2 linked regions of the Caldimonas thermodepolymerans genome follow. The protein of the gene in region 1 binds, or shares a complex with, the protein of each later gene. Links are inferred from orthologs where the notes say so. Each region holds a gene or a part of one and is shown on either strand. Other genes may lie near its edges.

The links.
Region 2: the proteins of uvrB (region 1) and IS481_RS05745 are in contact, whole or in part, in a crystal structure (PDB 7EGT), measured with the Thermus thermophilus proteins. The link is inferred for Caldimonas thermodepolymerans from one-to-one orthologs. Residues at the interface, in WP_096411307.1 of Thermus thermophilus: Glu23, Leu25, Arg26, Asp27, Gly28, Glu29, Arg30, Phe31, Arg55, Glu326, Asp327, Phe328, Glu379, Ser382, Gln383, His398, Gly400, Arg401; in WP_096412145.1 of Thermus thermophilus: His654, Arg656, Phe657, Gln666, Asp668, Glu669, Lys680, Arg681, Leu682, Ser683, Lys685, Tyr686, Ala687.

What each region holds. Positions count from the first base shown.
Region 1 is NZ_CP064338.1:1,486,620-1,496,653, forward strand. The notes cover bases 3,768-6,660. They hold uvrB (excinuclease ABC subunit UvrB), read left to right. Parts: upstream 3,768-4,116; coding sequence 4,117-6,204; downstream 6,205-6,660. Other genes in these bases: IS481_RS07135 (amino acid aminotransferase), read right to left, coding at 3,768-4,001; IS481_RS07145 (low molecular weight protein-tyrosine-phosphatase), read left to right, coding at 6,415-6,660. In the rest of the region: nth (endonuclease III), read right to left, coding at 1-563; electron transport complex subunit RsxB, read right to left, coding at 585-1,253; IS481_RS07130 (polyhydroxyalkanoate depolymerase), read right to left, coding at 1,315-2,556; more of IS481_RS07135, read right to left, coding at 2,802-3,767; more of IS481_RS07145, read left to right, coding at 6,661-6,930; Fe-S cluster assembly transcriptional regulator IscR, read left to right, coding at 7,067-7,597; IS481_RS07155 (IscS subfamily cysteine desulfurase), read left to right, coding at 7,688-8,908; Fe-S cluster assembly scaffold IscU, read left to right, coding at 8,932-9,321; iron-sulfur cluster assembly protein IscA, read left to right, coding at 9,339-9,662; Fe-S protein assembly co-chaperone HscB, read left to right, coding at 9,694-10,034. UniProt on the Escherichia coli protein: The UvrABC repair system catalyzes the recognition and processing of DNA lesions. A damage recognition complex composed of 2 UvrA and 2 UvrB subunits scans DNA for abnormalities.
Region 2 is NZ_CP064338.1:1,197,277-1,207,425, reverse strand. The notes cover bases 6,530-9,537. They hold IS481_RS05745 (UvrD-helicase domain-containing protein), read right to left. Parts: upstream 9,200-9,537; coding sequence 6,860-9,199; downstream 6,530-6,859. Other genes in these bases: IS481_RS05740 (MFS transporter), read right to left, coding at 9,260-9,537; IS481_RS05750 (TRAP transporter large permease), read left to right, coding at 6,530-6,804. In the rest of the region: IS481_RS05785 (xanthine dehydrogenase family protein molybdopterin-binding subunit), read right to left, coding at 1-858; IS481_RS05780 ((2Fe-2S)-binding protein), read right to left, coding at 855-1,340; IS481_RS05775 (FAD binding domain-containing protein), read right to left, coding at 1,345-2,211; IS481_RS05770 (SRPBCC family protein), read right to left, coding at 2,233-2,919; IS481_RS05765 (TetR/AcrR family transcriptional regulator), read left to right, coding at 2,982-3,743; IS481_RS05760 (C4-dicarboxylate TRAP transporter substrate-binding protein), read left to right, coding at 3,819-4,889; IS481_RS05755 (TRAP transporter small permease subunit), read left to right, coding at 4,946-5,479; more of IS481_RS05750, read left to right, coding at 5,476-6,529; more of IS481_RS05740, read right to left, coding at 9,538-10,149. UniProt on the Escherichia coli protein: A helicase with DNA-dependent ATPase activity. Unwinds DNA duplexes with 3'-5' polarity. Translocates on single-stranded DNA with 3'-5' polarity. Initiates unwinding more efficiently from a nicked substrate than double-stranded DNA.

The sequences.
Region 1 (10,034 bases):
AGGCAGACGTAGCGCCCGTGCAGGATCAGCCAGTGGTGCGCGTGCACCAGGTACTGGGGCGGCACGCGGCGCAGCAGCTTGAGCTCGACCTGCAGCGGCGTCTTGCCGGGCGCCAGCCCGGTGCGGTTGCTGACCCGGAAGATGTGGGTGTCCACCGCCATCGTCGGCTCGCTGAACGCGACGTTGAGCACCACGTTGGCGGTCTTGCGGCCCACGCCGGGCAGCGCCTCCAGCTCCTCGCGGGTGCGCGGCACCTCGCCGCCGTGCCGCTCGATCAGGATGCGGCAGGTCTCCAGCAGGTGCTTGGCCTTGCTGCGGTACAGCCCGATGGTCTTGATGTACTCGCACAGTCCGTCGTAGCCCAGCTCGAGGATCTGCTGCGGGGTGTTGGCCACCGGGAACAGCCGCCGCGTCGCCTTGTTGACGCCGGCGTCGGTGGCCTGCGCCGACAGCAGCACCGCGGTGAGCAGCTCGAAGGGGGTGCTGTACTCGAGCTCGGTCCGGGGTTCGGGGTTCGCCGCCTGGAGCGTGGCGAAGAAGGGTTCGATGTCCTGCACGCGCATGGCCGCGCAGTGTAGCGGCGCTCAGCCGGCCTTGCGCATGCGCTCGCGTGCGCGGGCCAGCGCGGCCTCGATGACGGCGCGCTTGCGGTCCAGCTCCTGCGGGTCGGTGAGCTTCGATTCCTCCGCCAGGTGCTCCAGCTTGTGCTGCGCCTTGGCCGCCAGGCGCTCCTCGTGCTCGCGCCGGTCGCGTTCGACGCGCTGGCGATGGAAGGCGTAGCGCTCGCGGGCCTGCGCGGCCTGTTCCGGACTCCAGGCCTGCCAGCCGGTGCGTCCGGGCGTCGCGTCCACCAGCGCGATGCAGTCGACCGGGCACACCGGCACGCACAGCTCGCAGCCGGTGCACAGCGGCCCGACGACGCTGTGCATCAGCTTGTTCGCGCCGACGATGGCGTCCACCGGGCAGGCCTTGATGCACAGCGTGCAGCCGATGCACCAGGCCTCGTCGATCACCGCCAGCTTGCGCGGGCCTTCCTGCCCGCATTCCGGGTCGAGGTCCGCGACGGGGCGCCCCGTCAGTGCCGCGAGCCGGGCGATGCCTTCCGCGCCGCCGGGCGGGCAGCGGTTGATCGCCGCCTGCCCCTGTGCGATGGCTTCGGCGTAGCTGCGGCAGTCGGGGTAGCCGCAGCGGGTGCACTGCGTCTGGGGCAGCAGGGCGTCGATCGCGTCGACACTGACGGGAGGCTGGGACATCGGGAGGTTCTGAAACGACAAAGGCGCCACGACGGGCGCCAATGTACCGCGTCCGGGCCGCTCACCTGTCGTGTCGGGCGATGAAGTCGCGCACCACGGGGTAGACCTTCTCGCGCCAGCGCCGGCCGGAGAAGATGCCGTAGTGGCCGGCGCCTTCGACCACGTAGTGCGGCTGCTCCTTCTTCGGGATGCCGGTGCACAGGTCGTGCGCCGCGCGCGTCTGCCCCGCGCCGGAGATGTCGTCCAGCTCGCCCTCGATGGTCAGCAGCGCGGTGGCCTTGATGTCCTGGGGGCGCACCAGCTCGCCGCGCACGCGCCAGGTGCCGTTGACCAGCGCGAAGTCCTGGAACACCGTCTTGATGGTGTCGAGGTAGTACTCGGCCGGCATGTCGAGCACCGCGTTGTACTCGTCGTAGAACCTGCGGTGGGCCTCGGCGCTGTCGCCGTCGCCGCGCACCAGGTCGAGGAAATAGTCGTAGTGCGAGCTGACGTGCCGGTCCGGGTTCATCGCGACGAACCCGGTGTACTGCAGGAAGCCCGGGTAGACGCGCCGGCCGGCACCGGGGTAGTTCGGCGGCACCCGGTAGATCACGTTGTTCTCGAACCACTCGTAGCTGCGCGTCGTGGCCAGGTTGTTGACCGCGGTCGGGCTCCTGCGGGCGTCGATCGGCCCGCCCATCATGGTCATCGAGCGGGGCGTCTGCTCGCCGCGCGTGGCCATCAGCGAGATCGCGGCCAGCACCGGCACGGTGGGCTGGCACACCGACATCACGTGCACGTGCGGGCCGATGTGGCGGATGAACTCCTGCACGTACTCCACGTAGTCATCCAGGTGGAAGGGGCCGACCTCCGCCGGCACCATGCGCGCGTCGATCCAGTCGGTGATGTAGACCTTGTGGTCGCGCAGCAGCATGCGCACCGTGTCGCGCAGCAGGGTCGCGTGGTGTCCCGATAGCGGCGCCACCACCAGCACGGTGGGCTGGTCCTTCATCTTGGGCAGCAGCTTCGGGTCGTCGGTGAAGCGCTTGAAGCGCAGCAGCCGGCAGAAGGGCTTCTCCAGTGCGACGCGTTCCTGCACCGCCACGTCCACGCCGTTGACCTGCACCGAGGTGATGTCGAACGGCGGCTTCTCGTACTCCTTGGCCAGCCGGTGCAGCAGGTCGAAGCCCGCGGCGATGCGCTCGGCCCCGAAGGCGTGCGTGAAGGGCGACAGGGGGTGGCTGTAGAGCTTGGCCGAGGCGCTGGCGAACTCCGAGAACGGCGTCAGCAGCGCGCGCTGGGTTTCGTAGATCTGGTACAGCATCGTCGGTCCCTTTCCAGCCCCAGGGCTGCAGCACGGATTCGGGCTCATGCAAGACGCATGCGCGGCCCGTGTGCATTTGTTGCAATGCACCATTCTATGGAGGCTGCGGCCCCCGTGCACTCCGGGTCGGGCGCAGAAACCCTCGATTCCGGGAATTTCCCAGGGGGGGGGGATGGTGGCGGAGCGTCCGGGCATGAAAAATGGGGCCGAAGCCCCATTTCCCGATCCGGTGCGGTGCGCCGTGCTCAGCAGACCTTGGCGATCGCCTGGGCGACGTAGTCCAGGTTCTTGCTGTTGAGCGCCGCCACGCAGATGCGGCCGGAATCCACGCCGTAGACGCCGAACTCGCTGCGCAGGCGCTGCATCTGCTCCTTGGTCAGGCCCGAGTAGCTGAACATGCCCTTCTGCTGGGTGATGAAGCCCATGTCCTGCTTGACGCCGGCGGCCTTCAGCTTCTCGACCAGCGCCGCACGCATCTGCTTGATGCGCTGGCGCATGCCGGCCAGTTCCTCCTCCCACAGCTGGCGCAGCTCGGGAGAGGTCAGCACGGTGGCGACCACCTGGGCACCGTGGGTCGGCGGGTTGGAGTAGTTGGTGCGGATCACGCGCTTGAGCTGGCTCAGCACGCGGTCGGCCTCTTCCTTGCTGGCTGCGACCACGCTCAGGGCGCCGACGCGCTCGCCGTACAGCGAGAAGCTCTTGGAGAACGAGGTCGAGACGAAGAAGTCCAGGCCGGCGTCCAGGAACAGGCCGATCACCGCGCCGTCTTCCGCGATGCCTTCGCCGAAGCCCTGGTAGGCCATGTCGAGGAAGGGCACCAGGTTGCGCGCCTTGATCGCCTCGACGACCTGCTTCCACTGCTCGGGGGTCAGGTCGTAGCCGGTGGGGTTGTGGCAGCAGGCGTGCAGCACGACGATGGTGCCGGCCGGCGCGGCGTTCAGCGCGGCCAGCATGCCTTCGAAGTTGATGCCGCGCTTGGCCGCGTCGTAGTAGGGGTAGGTGCCGACGGCAAAGCCCGCCGCCTCGAACAGCGCGCGGTGGTTTTCCCAGCTCGGGTCGCTGATCAGCACCTGCGCGCCGGGGTTGATCTTCTTGAGGAAGTCGGCCCCGACCTTCAGGCCGCCGGTGCCGCCCAGGCCCTGCACGGTGGCGATGCGGCCGCCCTTGACCGCCTCGCTGTCGGCGCCGAACACCAGGCCCTGCACGGCCTTGTCATAGGCGGCGATGCCGTCGATGGGCAGGTAGCCGCGCGCCTTGGGGGCCTCCAGCAGCTGCTTTTCGGCCGCGGCCACGCACTTGAGCAGCGGCAGCTTGCCGTTGTCGTCGTAATAGACGCCCACGCCCAGGTTCACCTTGTTGGGGTTGGGATCGGCGTTGAATTGTTCGTTCAGGCCCAGGATCGGGTCGCGAGGGGCCATTTCGACCGCGGCGAAAAGCGAGGCCATGGGTAGTCAGTCCTTGTCAGTGGAGTGGCGCGGGCAGTTGGGCTAATCTAGTCGGCTTCCCTTGCCGCCCGTGGGCAAGGGATAACCCGCATTTTAGGCGCATGCCCAGGACTCCATGACAGAAGCTCTGACGGAAGTCGTGTCACTGGACGAGAACAAGTTCGTCCGCTTCCCGGATTCACCGTTCCAGCTCTACCAGCCGTATCCGCCGGCCGGCGACCAGCCCACCGCGATCGAGCAGCTGGTCGAGGGGGTGCGCGACGGGCTGTCGTTCCAGACCCTGCTGGGCGTGACCGGCTCGGGCAAGACCTACACGATGGCCAACGTGATCGCCCGGCTGGGCCGTCCGGCCATCGTGTTCGCGCCGAACAAGACGCTCGCCGCGCAGCTGTACAGCGAGTTCCGCGAGTTCTTCCCGCGCAACGCGGTCGAGTACTTCGTCAGCTACTACGACTACTACCAGCCCGAGGCCTACGTCCCGCAGCGCGACCTGTTCATCGAGAAGGACAGCTCGATCAACGAGCACATCGAGCAGATGCGGCTGTCGGCGACCAAGAGCCTGCTGGAGCGCCGCGACGTGGTGATCGTGGCCACGGTCAGCGCGATCTACGGTATCGGCAAGCCCGAGGACTACACGCAGATGCGGCTGATCGTGCGCACCGGCGACCGCCTGGGGCAGCGCGACCTGATCGCCCAGCTGATCCGCATGCAGTACACCCGCAACGAGATGGACTTCGGACGCGGCACCTTCCGCGTGCGTGGCGACACCATCGACGTGTTCCCCGCCGAACACTCGGAGCTGGCGCTGCGCATCGAGCTGTTCGACGACGAGATCGAATCGCTGGCGCTGCTGGATCCGCTGACCGGGCGCATCGTGCAGAAGATCCCGCGCTTCGTGGTCTACCCGTCGAGCCACTACGTGACGCCGCGCGAGCAGGTGCTGCGCGCGATCGAGGGCATCAAGGAGGAGCTGCGCCAGCGCCTGGACGAGCTGGTCAAGGCCGGCAAGCTGGTCGAGGCGCAGCGTCTGGAGCAGCGCACCCGCTTCGACCTGGAGATGCTGCAGGAGGTGGGGCACTGCAAGGGCATCGAGAACTACTCCCGGCACCTCTCGGGTGCCAAGCCTGGCGAGCCGCCGCCGACCCTGGTGGACTACCTGCCGCCCGACGCGCTGATGTTCCTCGACGAAAGCCACGTGCTGATCGGCCAGCTGGGCGGCATGTACAACGGCGACCGGGCGCGCAAGGAGGTGCTGGTCGAGTACGGCTTCCGCCTGCCGTCGGCGCTGGACAACCGGCCGCTGAAGTTCGAGGAGTTCGAGCGCAAGATGCGCCAGGCAGTGTTCGTCTCCGCGACCCCGGGCGACTACGAGAAGCTGCACGCCGGGCAGGTGGTCGAGCAGGTGGTGCGCCCCACCGGCCTGGTCGACCCGGTGGTCGAGGTGCGCCCGGCCACTCACCAGGTGGACGACGTGCTGCAGGAGATCCGCGAGCGGGTCGAGGCCAACGAGCGGGTGCTGATCACCACGCTGACCAAGCGCATGGCCGAGCAGCTGACCGACTACCTGGCCGACAACGGGGTCAAGGTGCGCTACCTGCACTCGGACATCGACACCGTCGAGCGTGTCGAGATCATCCGCGACCTGCGCCTGGGCACCTTCGACGTGCTGGTGGGCATCAACCTGCTGCGCGAGGGCCTGGACATCCCCGAGGTCTCGCTGGTGGCCATCCTGGACGCCGACAAGGAAGGCTTTCTGCGCGCCGAGCGCTCGCTGATCCAGACCATCGGCCGGGCCGCGCGCAACGCCAACGGCAAGGCCATCCTGTACGCCGACCGCATCACCGACTCGATGCGCCGCGCGATCGAGGAGACCGAGCGCCGCCGCGCCAAGCAGCTGGCCTACAACCAGGCGCACGGCATCACCCCGCGCACCGTGCAGAAGCAGGTCAAGGAGCTGATCGACGGCGTCTACTCGCAGGACGCGTCCCGCGGAGCGGCCCGGGCGGCCGAGGAGGTGGCGCGGGTCGAGGCGCTGTCCGAGAAGGACCTGGGCAAGCGCGTCAAGCAGCTCGAGAAGCAGATGCTCGAGTACGCGCGCAACCTGGAGTTCGAGAAGGCCGCCCGCGTGCGCGACCAGCTGGCCATGCTCAAGCAGCAGGCCTTCGGTGCGGGCGGCGGGGACAACGTCGCCGCCGCCGGTTGAGGCCGCCCCGCTCCGGCGCGGCCCCGCACCTGCCGGGCGCAGCGGCTGGCCCCTTGAACTCTGGCGTGGTTGCCTTACCTTGAAGGGTTGGACCGTCACGCGGTTCGCAGCCGCGCAGACCGGGGACGCCGATGAGGGCACCGCAGACGACCACGTCGGATTTGGCCCGTACGCCTGGCGCAGGGCGCCGGCAGCCTAGACTTGTGCCCCATGAAGTTGTTCAAGCCGTCTTCCCGCGTTTCCGTCCTGTTTGTCTGCATGGGCAACATCTGCCGCTCGCCGACCGCCGAAGGGGTGTTCCGGCGCCTGGTCGAGCAGGCAGGCCTGCGGTCGCAGGTGCTGGTCGATTCGGCCGGCACGCACGACTACCACGTCGGCGAGCCGCCGGACGAGCGGGCCCAGCAGCATGCGGCCCGGCGCGGGTACGACCTGCGCGGGCTGCGGGCCCGGCAGGTCTGCGCCCGGGACTTCGAACGCTTCGACCTGCTGCTGGCCATGGACTGGGCCAACCTGGCCGTCCTCGAAGCGGCCTGCCCGCCCGAGCACCGCCACAAGCTGCGCCGCCTGATGGAGTTCGCCACGCGGCACCGGCACGACGTGGTGCCCGACCCCTACTACGGGGGGCCGCAGGGCTTCGAGACGGTGCTGGACTACCTCGAGGACGCCTGTGCCGGGCTGCTGACCCACCTGCTGGAACGCCGCGTGCTGGTCTCAGGAACTTCCTGACCAAAACTTGACCAAAAAACTAGGCTTCAGGTAAAATTCGAGTAAATCAGTCGGAAACAACCGAGGGTTCACCCGGGCCACAAGCTGTTTGGGTTCAACACTTCAGCGCGCAGCTGAAAGCTTTAAGGAGCTTGCCATGCGTCTCACCACCAAAGGCCGCTTTGCCGTCACCGCCATGATCGATCTAGCCCTGCGGGAGCATCAGGGGCCGGTGGCGCTGGCCGCGATCAGCCAGCGGCAACAGATTTCGCTGTCCTATCTCGAGCAGCTGTTCGGGAAGCTGCGTCGGCACGAGCTGGTGGAGAGCACCCGAGGTCCTGGCGGCGGGTATTCGCTGGGCCGCAAGGCCGAGGAGATCACCGTGGCCGACATCATCGTGGCGGTGGACGAGCCGATCGACGCCACCGGCTGCGGCGGCAAGGAAAACTGCATGAGCGACCAGGGTCGTTGCATGACGCACGACCTGTGGGCGAGCCTGAATGCCAAGATGATCGAGTACCTGGACTCCATCACGCTGAAGAAGCTGGTGGAGGACCAGCTGGCCCGCGGCATCTCGATCGAGGAGCAGCCGGTCAAGCGCGCGATTTCCAGCCAGCCGGTGGTCAAGCCGATCAAGGTCAACGCGCCGAACTCGGTGTTCGCGCTCGGCAACGCATTTTCCAAGTAAGGGCTCGCGGCGGTGCGATCCGCCGCGTGCCGTTTTCGGGTTTTCTGCTTTTCTGCCAGCCGGGGCCGCAAGGCTCCTGACGCAAGCAACATGGACATGACGCCTCACTTCCCCATCTACATGGACTACGGCGCCACCACGCCGGTCGATCCGCGCGTGGTCGACGCCATGATTCCCTGGTTGCGCGAGCATTTTGGCAACCCGGCCTCGCGCAGCCACGCCTGGGGATGGGAGGCGGAGGAAGCCGTCGAGAAGGCGCGTGCGCAGGTCGCCGACCTGATCGGCGCCGACCCGCGCGAGATCATCTGGACGTCCGGCGCCACCGAATCCGACAACCTGGCCCTGAAGGGGGCGGCGCACTTCTACAAGGGCAAGGGCAAGCACATCATCACGGTCAAGACCGAGCACAAGGCGGTGCTGGACACCTGCCGCGAGCTCGAGCGCCAGGGCTTCGAGGTCACCTACCTCGACGTCCAGGAAGACGGCCTGCTCGACCTCGACCGCTTCCGGGACGCGCTGCGCCCGGACACCATCCTGGTGTCGGTGATGTTCGTCAACAACGAGATCGGCGTGATCCAGGACATCGCGACGATCGGGGCGATGTGCCGCGAGCGCGGGATCATCTTCCACGTCGATGCGGCGCAGGCCACCGGCAAGGTCGAGATCGACCTGTCGAAGCTGCCGGTCGACCTGATGAGCCTGGCCTCGCACAAGACCTACGGCCCGAAGGGCATCGGCGCGCTGTACGTGCGCCGCAAGCCGCGCGTGCGCCTGGAACCGCAGATGCACGGCGGCGGCCACGAGCGCGGCCTGCGCTCGGGCACGCTGCCGACGCACCAGATCGTCGGCATGGGCGAGGCCTATCGCATCGCCAAGGAAGAGATGCACACCGAGCTGGAGCGCATCCGCGGCCTGCAGCGCCGCCTGCTGGACGGCATCATGGGCATCGAGCAGGTGTTCATCAACGGCAGCCTGGAACACCGCGTGCCGCACAACGTCAACGCGTCCTTCAACTTCGTCGAAGGCGAGTCCCTCATCATGGGCATCAAGGGCATCGCCGTCTCGTCCGGTTCGGCCTGTACCTCGGCCAGCCTGGAGCCCAGCTACGTGCTGCGCGCGCTCGGCCGCAGCGACGAACTGGCGCACTCGTCGCTGCGCATGACCATCGGCCGCTTCACGACCGCAGAGGAGATCGACTACGCCGTTGCCACGCTGAAGGACCGTGTTGCCAAGCTGCGCGAGCTCTCCCCGCTGTGGGAGATGTACAAGGACGGCATCGACCTGAACGCCATCCAGTGGACCGCGCACTGATCAAGCAGTAGTAGGAGATTGACATGGCATACAGCGAGAAGGTGATCGACCACTACGAGAACCCCCGCAACGTCGGTTCGTTCGACAAGAGCGACGACACCGTCGGGACCGGCATGGTGGGCGCGCCTGCGTGCGGCGACGTGATGAAGCTGCAGATCAAGGTGAATCCCGAGACCGGCGTCATCGAGGACGCCCGCTTCAAGACCTACGGTTGCGGGTCGGCGATCGCCTCCAGCTCCCTGGTGACCGAATGGGTCAAGGGCAAGACGCTGGACGAGGCGATGCAGATCAAGAACACGCAGATCGCCGAAGAGCTGGCCCTGCCGCCGGTGAAGATCCACTGCTCGATCCTGGCAGAGGACGCCATCAAGGCGGCCGTGCAGGACTACAAGGCCAAGAAGGCGGTCGCTTGATGAACGGGTCGGACGCCATGGCGGTGACATTGACCGAAGCGGCAGCGCGACATGTGCAGAAGTACCTCGCCAAGCGAGGCAGGGGCATCGGCGTGCGTCTGGGCGTGAAGACCACCGGCTGTTCCGGCCTGGCCTACAAGCTCGAGTACGCCGACGCCGTGGCGCCCGAGGACCATGTCTTCGAGGGCCACGGGGTCAAGGTGCTGGTCGATCCCAAGAGCCTGCCGTACCTCGACGGCACCGAACTCGATTTCGTGCGCGAAGGGCTGAACGAGGGCTTCCGCTTCAACAACCCCAACGAGAAGGACCGTTGCGGATGCGGCGAGTCGTTCCGCGTGTGAGGGGATGGGGCCGGCTGCTGCAGGAGCGGTCGTGACTGGCTCGCTCCGGCTCGATCTCGACGATTTCGAACTGTTCGACCTGCCGCGGCGCTTTGCCGTCGAGCCGGCGCTGCTGGACGAACGGTGGAAGGCGCTGCAGGCGCAGGTGCACCCGGACCGCTTCGCCGCGCAGGGCACGGCCGCCCAACGGGTGGCGATGCAATGGGCCGTGCGCGTCAACGAGGCCTACCAGCGGCTCAAGCACCCGCTCAAGCGCGCGGCGTACCTGTGCGAGCTGAACGGCGCGCCGGTGCAGGCCGAGAGCAACACCGCCATGCCGGCCGACTTCCTGATGCAGCAGATGGCCTGGCGCGAGGCCCTGGACGAGGCGCG
Region 2 (10,149 bases), 290 kb from region 1 along the record:
CGCGACGGTGGCGAAGTCGTCCGGGTAGGCGTGCACCTTCACGCCGAACGAGCCGCCGACGTCCTTGCAGATCACGCGTACCGCGTGCGCCGGCAGGTCGAACTGCCGCGCGTACAGGTCCTGCATCATGTGCGGCGCCTGGCACGAGTGGTAGACCGTCAGGCGCTGCTCGGCCGGCTGCCAGTGCGCGATCTGCGAGCGCGGCTCCAGCGTCACGCCGGTGTGGCGGCCGAACTCGAAGGTGGTCTCGGCCACCACGTCGGCCTCGGCGAACACGCGGTCCACCTCGCCGACGTCCAGCCGGCGGCTGAAGCAGACGTTGTCGCCCAGCTCGGGATGGATGACCGGCTCGTCCGGGGCCAGCGCGCGCTCCATCTCCACGGTCAGCGGCAGTTCCTCCCAGTCGACCACCAGGTGCTGCAGCGCGTCCTCGGCCTGCGCGCGCGTCTCGGCCACCACCGCGACCACCGGCTCGCCCTGCCAGCAGGCGCGCTCCACCGCCAGCGGGTATTGCGGGGCGGACTTCATGCCGGTCAGGTGCCCGAGCACCGCGACCCAGGGCTTGCACACCTTGGCCAGGTCCTGCCCGGTGGCCACCATCAGCACGCCCGGCATCGAGCGCGCGATGCGGTCGTCGATGCCCTTGATGCGCATGTGCGCGACCGGGCTGCGCCAGTACACCACGTGCGCCAGGCGCGGCAGCTCGATGTCGTCGACGTACTGCCCCTGCCCCTGCGTCAGGCGTTCGATGCCGTGGCGCGGCAGGCGCGCGCCGATGTAGCGCGGGTCCTCGGTGACCGGCGCGATCGGCGGCGTGGACTCGACCCCGGGCTCCAGGTTGACGACGTCGCGCTTCATGAGCGTGCCTCCTTGCGCTGGTGCAGCACGTCGCACACCGCGTCGACGATGGCGTGGTAGCCGGTGCAGCGGCAGTAATTGCCGGAAATCCATTCGCGCACCTCGGCGCGCGTCGCCTCGGGCCGGGTCTCGACCAGTTCCTTGGCCGCCATCAGCATGCCGGGCGTGCAGAACCCGCACTGCAGCGCGTTGTGCGCGACGAAGGCCTGCTGCAGGTCGCGGATCACGCCCGACTCGCTGACGCCCTCGATGGTCTGCACCTGCGCGCCGTCGGCCTGCACGGCCAGCGTCAGGCAACCGCGCACGATGCGGCCGTCCAGCTCGACGGTGCAGGCGCCGCAGACGCCATGCTCGCAGCCCAGGTGGCTGCCCTTGAGGCCGAGCTCGTCGCGCAGGAAGTCGACCAGGTGCGTGCGCGGTTCGACCTGGCAACGGTGCGGGCGCCCGTTGACGGTGACCTGGATGGTGCGGGTGTCTGCCATGGAATCAGCCTTCGGAATCGCGGCGCGCACAGGCCAGCAGGCGCTGCAGCAGCACGCCGGCCAGGTGGCGCTTGGTCTCGCTGGAATGGGTGAGGTCGGGCAGCGGCTCGATCTCGGCGCGCAGGCTGGCCGCGGCCATCGCCAGCGTCGCGTCGTCGGGCTCGCGGCCCTCGAGCAGCTCCTCGGTGCGGCGCGCACGCCACGGCGTCGCGGCCACGCCCATGAAGGCCAGCCGCACCGAGGCCAACGCCGCGCCGCGGCGCTGTGCGGTGGCGGCCAGCCCCACGACCGCATAGTCGCCGTGCCGGCGCGCCAGCTGCGTCATGCCCTGCCACTGGCCTTCGCGGGCCACGGGCACCTCGCCGGCGATGACGATCTCGTCCGGCGCCAGCGCCGTGGTGTACAGCCCGAGGAAGAAGTCGTCGGCCGCGATGCGGCGCACGCCGCCCGGCCCCTGCACCACCACCGTGCCGCCCAGCGCGAGCAGGCAGGCCGGCCATTCGGCGGCCGGGTCGGCATAGGCCAGCGATCCGCCCCAGGTGCCGCGGTTGCGGATCGCCCGGTGGGCGATGTGCGGTGCCGCCTGGGCCAGGAGCGGTGCATGGCGCGCCACCAGCTCGCTGCGCTCGATCTCCGCATGCGTGACGAGCGCGCCGATGCGCAGCACCTCGCCCTGCCGCTCGATGCCCCGCAGCGCCGCCAGGCCGTTGATGTCGATCAGCAGCGCCGGCTCGGACAGGCGCATGTTGAGCGTGGCCAGCAGGGTCTGCCCTCCGGCCAACACGCGCGCGTCGTCCCCGTGCTGCTGCAGCAGCTCGATCACCTGCGCGACCGAGTCCGCCTTCACATAGTCGAACGCAGCTGCCTTCACGTTCCTCTCCTTGGCCTGGCCTCAGCCGAACAGCGTCGCGCCCAGCCACACGCCGATGGCGGTGGACAGCACGCCCATGGCGAACCACAGCACGCGCACCCCTTCGGAGGCCGGCGTCGTGGACGGCGCCGCCAAGGCGGCCGGCACCGCGGCGGCCGCAGGGCCCGGCGCGGGCAAGGCGGCGGCCTCGGGCGCCGCGGGCGCGGCGTCCACGGCAGGAGCCGGTGCCGCCAGTTCGGCCGCCGGCGGCTGGAACTCGCGGCGCAGCGCCTGGAAGAACTGGTCGGCCATCTGCATCGCAGCCGCATCGATCAGCCGGCCGCCCACCTGCCCGAGCTTGCCGCCCACCGTGGCCTGCGCGGTGTAGCTCACCCGCGTGCCTTCGGGGTCGTCCGACAGCTGCAGCGTGGACTGGCCGCGCGCCATGCCGGCCGCGCCGCCGGAGCCCTCGAACTGCAGCGTGCATCCCTCGCCGGGGCGTACGTCGAGCAGGCGCACGTGGCCGGTGAAGCGCGCGCGCACCGGCCCCACCTTCACAGCCACCCGGGCACGGCGCTCGGTCTCGCCGAGCGCCTCCATTTCCTCGCAGCCGGGGATGCAGCGCGCCAGCACCGCCGTGTCGTTGAGGGCATTCCAGACCTGGTCGCGCGGGGCCGCGACGAGGACGTCTCCGTTCAGTTCCATCCGGTGCAGCACCCGGGTTTTCACGGGTGCACTTGTTTACCAATCGTTCAACAATGCTATGGCTCATTGACCCGTTGGTAAATAGAGTGCCCATCCTGAAAAACCCTGAACCCTCGAAGCCCGGCCGCCGCAAGGCCGAGGCGGCGCCCGCCCCTGCGCGCCGGCGTCTGAGCGTGTCGGAGCGCGAGCGCCAGATCGTCGACGGCGCGATCCAGTTCTTCGCGGAAAACGGGCTGGGCGGGCAGCTGCGCGACCTGGCCAAGAGCATCGGCGTCACGCACGCCCTGCTCTACCACTACTTCCCCACCAAGCAGGCGCTGATCGACCGGGTCTACGTGGAGGTGTTCGAAGGCCGCTGGCGCGACAGCTGGGAGCAGGTGCTCGACGACCCGCGCATGGACATCGAGGACAAGCTCACCGCGTTCTACACGGACTACGTGAACAACGGGCTGTCACGCGAGTTCGTGCGCATCCTGATGTTCTCGGGCCTGATGGACCACACCATCACCGACCGCTTCTTCGCGATGCTGCGCGACCGCCTGTTCCCGCGCCTGATCCGCGAGACGCGGCGCTTCCGCGGCAGCACCTCGCGTGCACGCCCCAGCGAACGCGAGCTGGAGCTGCTGATGGGACTGCACGGCGGCATGTACTACATCGCGATCCGGCGCTGGATCTACGGCCAGGACGTGCACAGCGAGGCGATGCACGAGACCTGCGACGAAGCCCTGGTGCGCGACCGCGTGCGCAGCTACCTGACGAGCAGCCGCGAGCTGTTCGCCGACGAACGGCCGGCACGCGCGCCGCGCACCGCGACCGGATCGTCATCCCGGAAAAGAACCAAAGCGTAGGGAGTCCGTTCCGAGAGGAGCCTCAGACCCCGGCACACGGGGCCACCGGCACGACACACCAAAGGAGACAAGACCATGAAACTCACGCACCGCGCCAAGCACTGCCTGCTGGCCCTGGGCCTGGGGCTGGCCGCCACGTCCGCCCTGGCCCAGCAACGCATCAACGTCAACATCGGCTCGAGCCACCCGACCACCAACATCTGGGCCTACGCGATGAAGGAGGTGTTCCAGCCCGAGGTGGACCGCATCCTCAAGGCAGCCGGCGGCAAGTACGAGATCCGCTGGCGCGAGGCCTACGGCGGCACGCTGTACAAGTTCACCGACACCCGCGCCGCGGTGAAGGACGGCATCGTCGACGTCGGCATGGTCGGCACGCTGTGGGAGAACTCGGCGATGCCGCTGCAGAACGTCACCTACTTCACGCCGTTCGCCACCACCAACCACGAGCTGCTGATCGAGATCTTCGACAAGCTCAACACGACGGTGCCGGCACTGCGTGACAGCTGGGCCGCGCAGAACATGGTGCCGCTGTCGTCGCTGATCACCGACAGCTACGACATCTACGCCACGTTCCCGATCCGCACGATGGCCGATCTCCAGAACAAGAAGATCAACGCCCCGGGCACCTCGGCGAACTGGCTCAACGGCACCGGCGCGACCCCGGTCGACGGCGCGCTGACCACCTACTACACCAACATCCAGACCGGCGTGACCCAGGGCGCGCTGTCGTTCGCCAGCGGCATCGGCCCGGCACGCGTCTACGAGGTCGCCAAGCACCTGACGCGCATCGACATCGGCTCGATGTACTTCGGCGCGGTGGCAGTCAACAAGCGGTTCTTCGAGCGCCTGCCCAAGGAAGTGCAGGACGCCTTCGTCCAGGCCGGCCGCGCCACCTCCAAGGCGCACGGCGAGCACGTGACCAAGGTCGCCAACGCCGCGATGGAGACCATGAAGGCTGCCGGCCTGCAGCTCTCGGACCTGTCTGCCGAGGAGAAGCAGAAGTGGGTCAAGAGCCTGCCCAACATCGTGCAGCCCTGGCTGCAGGCCACCGGCGAGAACGGCAAGGCGGTGCTCAAGGCCTACTTCGACGAACTGCGCGCCCGTGGCGTGAAGCCGCTGCGCGACTGGGACCGCGAGAACCTGTGACCGGACTGTGAGGGCCGGCCGCGCCACGGGCGCGGCGGCCGTCTGCGGAGTGCAACGTGCAAGAGTCTTCCCATCCGGGCCGCTCCCACCCGCTGCAGCGCGTGGCGCGCGTGCTGGCCGCGATCGGCACGGTCTGGATCTTCGTGCTGATGCTGGTCGTGGTGGCCGACGTGGCCGGGCGCAACTTCCTGGACCGCCCGATCACCGGCGTGGCCGAGTTCGCGGCTCGCTCGGTCGCTTCCATCGTGTTCCTGCAGCTGGCCGCGGCGATCTGCTCCGGCCGCATGACGCGCAGCGACTTCCTGCTGCGCCTGATCGGCGCGCGCTCGCGCACCGCCCTGCGCGTGCTGGAGGTGGGCAACGCGGCGCTGGGCGCGCTGCTGTTCCTGGCGCTGGCCTTCATGGCCTGGCCGGAGCTCGCGCAGTCGTGGCAGGAGCATGAGTTCATCGGCGTGCAGGGCGTCTACACCGTGGCCGCCTGGCCGTTTCGCGCCCTCATCGTGCTGGGCGCGCTGATCGCGGCGCTCGCATATGCGCTGCAGCTGCCGGCGCTGTGGCGCGGCGAGTTCGAGCAGGGAGATCCCGCATGAGCGACCTGAGCCTGGGTGCGCTGCTGATCGGCGCGCTGGTCGTGCTGGTGCTGCTGGGCATCCACATCGCCGTCGCGCTGATCGGCATCGGCTTCATCGGCATCTGGCTGGTGCGCGAGGACGTGCAGATGGCCATGCGGCTGCTGTACCTGTCGGCCTACAACGGCGTGGCCGACTACATCTTCGCGACCATCCCGCTGTTCGTGTTGATGGGCCTGCTGGTGTCGGTCTCGAACGTCGGCAAGGACACCTTCGACGTGGCCGAGTCGCTGCTGCGCCGGCTGCGCGGCGGACTGGGCGTGGCCACTGTCGCGGCCAACACGGTGTTCGCGGCGGTCACCGGCGTGTCGATCGCCTCGGCCGCGGTGTTCACCCGCGTGGCGGTGCCGGAGATGGTGCGCCACGGCTACCGCACCGCCTTCGCGGCGGGTACCGTGGCCGGCAGTTCGGTGCTGGGCATGATGATCCCGCCGAGCCTGCTGATGATCATCTACGGCGTGCTCGCCGAGCAGTCGATCGGCACGCTGTTCATCGCCGGCATCATCCCGGGCTTCCTGCTCGCGGCGATGTTCGTCGTCACCATCGTCGCGCTGGCCACGTTCCGCCCGCAGCTGGTCTACGACCTGCGGCGGCGCGAGGCGGCCGACATGCAGCGCCGCCTGGTGCCTGCCCTGGGCAGCGGAGAGATCGCACGCAAGCTGGTGCCCATCGTCGCGCTGGTGGTGCTGGTGCTGGGCGGCCTGTACACCGGCTTCTTCACGCCCACCGAAGCCGGCGGCATCGGCGCCTTCGGCGCGCTGCTGGTGGCGCTGGCGCGGCGCAGCCTGGGCGAAGGCCGGATGTGGCGCGTGCTGCACGAGACCGGCAGCGTCTCGGTGACCATCCTGATCCTGCTGATCGCGGCCGGCTTCTACAGCCGCATGATGTCGGTGGCGGGCATTCCCGAGGCGATCAGCGCGCTGGTGCAGGACGCCGGGCTCGGGCCGTACGGGTTCCTCGCGATCTACGTCGTGATCCTGCTGTTCCTGGGCATGATCCTGGATTCCAGCTCCATCCTGCTGATCATGACCCCGGTGGCGGTGCCGATCGCCACCGACCTCGGCTTCAACCTGATCCAGTTCGGCGTGCTGACCGTGCTGGCGGTGGAGATGGGCCTGCTGACCCCGCCGTTCGGCATCTCGGTGTTCACGGTGAAGTCCACCCTGAACGATCCCGCGGTGTCGGTGGAATCGATCTTCGCCGGCTCCCTGCCCTACGTGGCCGCGATGCTGCTGGTGCTGGTGCTGGTGGCGCTGTTCCCGGCGCTGTCGCTCGCGCTGGTCTGACCGCAGGCCCCCCGACGGGAAGCGCCCGCGCCGGGACACCGGCACGGGCGTTCGTTCACTCGATCGGCGTGAGCTTGGCCACGCTCAGCGCCAGCCACTTCAGGCCGTGGCGGCCGAAGTTGATCTGCGCGCGCGCATCGTTGCCGCTGCCTTCGAGGGTGACGATCATCCCCTCGCCGAACTTGTTGTGGAACACCGACTGGCCCACGCGCAGCGCCACGCCGTCGGACGTGGCCACCCTGGGCTCGATCTTCGCCGGCGCCGCGCTCCATGGCGGTGTCGCCGGCGCGCTGCCCCAGCCGGACTGCGCGCCGCGCCCGCCGCCGAAGCCCTGCACCTTGGGCGTGATCCACTTCAGCGCGTGCTCGGGCAGCTCGTCGAAGAAGCGGCTGCGGATGTTGTAGCGGGTCTGCCCGTGCAGCATCCGGGTCTGGCTGTGGCTGAGGTAGAGCCGCTTGCGCGCGCGGGTGATCGCCACGTACATCAGGCGCCGCTCCTCCTCCAGCCCGTCGAAGTCCGACAGCGCGTTCTCGTGCGGGAACAGGCCTTCCTCGAGGCCGGTGATGAACACGCAGTCGAACTCCAGGCCCTTGGCCGCGTGCACCGTCATCAGCTGGATCGCGTCCTGCCCGGCCTGTGCCTGGTTGTCGCCGGCCTCCAGCGCGGCGTGCGTCAGGAACGCGGCCAGCGGCGAGATGATCTCGCCGGTCTCGGCGTCGGGCACGATGTCCGCCAGCGCCACGGCCGGCGGGTCGCCGTCGGCAATGGCGCCGGCCTGTTCGTCGATGGGCAGGGCCACCGCGTCCTTGCCGAAGCCCTCCTGGGTCACGAAGGCCTCGGCGGCGTTGACCAGTTCGTCCAGGTTCTCGAGCCGCTCTCGGCCTTCCTTCTCGTTGCGGTAGTAGTCCTGCAGCCCCGAGGCTTCCAGCACGTGCTCGATGATCTCGCGCAGCGTCAGCCCGCGGGTGGCCTCGCGCATCGCATCCACCAGCGCGTTGAAGGCCGCCAGGTTCGCGCCGCCCTTGCCGGCGACCGCACCCACGCTCTGGTAGAGGCTGCGGCCGCTGGTGCGCGCGGCGTCCTGCAGCTGCTCGAGCGTGCGCGCGCCGATGCCGCGCGTCGGGAAGTTGACCACGCGCAGGTAGCTGGTGTCGTCGTTCGGGTTCTCCAGCAGGCGCAGGTAGGCCAGCGCGTGCTTGATCTCGGCGCGCTCGAAGAAGCGCAGGCCGCCGTAGACGCGGTACGGGATCCCGGCGTTGAACAGCGTGCTCTCGAGCACGCGCGACTGGGCGTTGGATCGGTACAGGATCGCGATCTCGCTGCGCGGCGTGCCCTCGCGGTGCAGCTGCTGCGCCTCCTCCAGCACCCATTGCGCCTCGGCGAAGTCGCTGGTGGCCTCGTAGACCCGCACCGGCTCGCCCGGGCCGGCCTCGGTGCGCAGGTTCTTGCCCAGGCGACGGCGGTTGTGCGAGATCAGCTCGTTGGCCGCGTCGAGGATGTTGCCGTAGCTGCGGTAGTTGCGCTCCAGCTTGATGACGTGCTCGACGTGGAACTCGCGCTCGAAGTCGGACATGTTGCCGACCTGCGCGCCGCGAAACGCGTAGATGCTCTGGTCGTCGTCGCCTACCGCGAACACACTGTTGCCCGGGCCGGCGAACAGCTTCAGCCAGGCGTACTGCAAGCGGTTGGTGTCCTGGAACTCGTCGACCAGGATGTGGCGGAAGCGGTGCTGGTAGTGCTCGCGCAGCGCGGCGTTGTCGCGCATCAGCTCGTAGGTGCGCAGCAGCAGCTCGGCGAAGTCGACCACGCCCTCGCGCTGGCACTGGTCCTCGTAGGCCTGGTAGATCTCCACCAGCTTGCGCGTCTGTTCGTCGCGCACGCTCACGTCCCTGGGGCGCAGCCCCTCCTCCTTGCTGCCGGCGATGAACCAGGCCACCTGCTTGGGCACGTAGCGCTCCTCGTCCAGGTTCATCGCCTTGATGACGCGGCGCACTGCCGAGACCTGGTCCTGCGCGTCGAGGATCTGGAAGCTCTGCGGCAGGCCGGCCAGCTTCCAGTGCGCGCGCAGGAAGCGGTTGCACAAGCCGTGGAAGGTGCCGATCCACATGCCGCGCACCGGGATGGGCAGCATGGTGCCCAGGCGCGTGAGCATCTCCTTGGCCGCCTTGTTCGTGAAGGTGACGGCCATCACGCCGGCCGGCGACACCTGGCCGGTCTGCACCAGCCAGGCGATGCGGGTGGTCAGCACGCGGGTCTTGCCCGAGCCGGCGCCGGCCAGGATGAGGGCATGGCGCGCGGGCAGCGTGACCGCGGCGAGCTGTTCGGGGTTGAGGTGGCGCAGCAGGGGATTGCCGGACGCCGAGGCGTCGACCGGATCGGGCGTGTGCGGAGTCATTGGCGAATTCTAAGGAGCCCGCCACGCCGGCCACCGGCGCCGGCCCCGCCGGCAGGCGGGTCAGCGCCCGGCGCCTGCGGGTGCCGGCGGCGCTTCGGGCACTTCCCGCACCAGCGGCCAGAAGCACAGCAGCCCGATCACCGGGCCGGGCAGCAGCAGCCAGCCGACGCGGCTGCCCCAGTCGCCGATCCCGGCGGTGGCCCAGGTGATCGAGGCCACGGTGATCAGGAACCCGAGGCTGTTCTGGATCGCCAGCGCGCTGCCGACCAGGTCCGGCGGGCAGGCCCGGGCCGACAGCGCCGAGAACTGGGCCGAGTCGGCCACGACGGCCAGGCCCCACACCAGCAGCGCCAGCAGGCGCAGCGCCGCGCCCAGCGCATCGAGCAGCGGGTACAGGCAGCACATGGCCCCCGAGACCAGCAGGGCCGCGGCGGCCACCCGGGCGCTGCCCCAGCGCCGGCTCAGCAGGCCGCCCGCAATGCAGCCGGCCGCGCCGATGCCGATCACGCAGAAGGACAGCAGCGAGGTCAGCGCCGGCTGGGCCTGCGGCGCCAGCCCGCCGTCGCGCACCACCTGCGCGACCAGGAACGGCGTGACCGTCCAGAACGCATACAGCTCCCACATGTGGCCGAAGTAGCCGATCGCCGCGGTGCGGAAGCGCCGCACCCCAAAGGCCCTGAAGGCCGCCCCCCAGCGCAGCGCCGGGGCGGCCGCACGGCGTGCCAGGAACGGCCCGTCGCCCAGCATGCCCACCGCGGCCGCCGCCACCAGCGCCAGCGCCGAGGAGGTCAGCACCACCGCCTGCCAGGGCAGCTCGGCGCCGGCGGCCCGCACCGCATGCGGCAGGGCCGTGCCCAGCGTCAGCATGCCGACCAGCAGGCCCAGCGTCGCACCAGACGCACCCGGGGTCCAGCCGATGACCATCTTCATGCCCAGGGGGTAGATGCCCG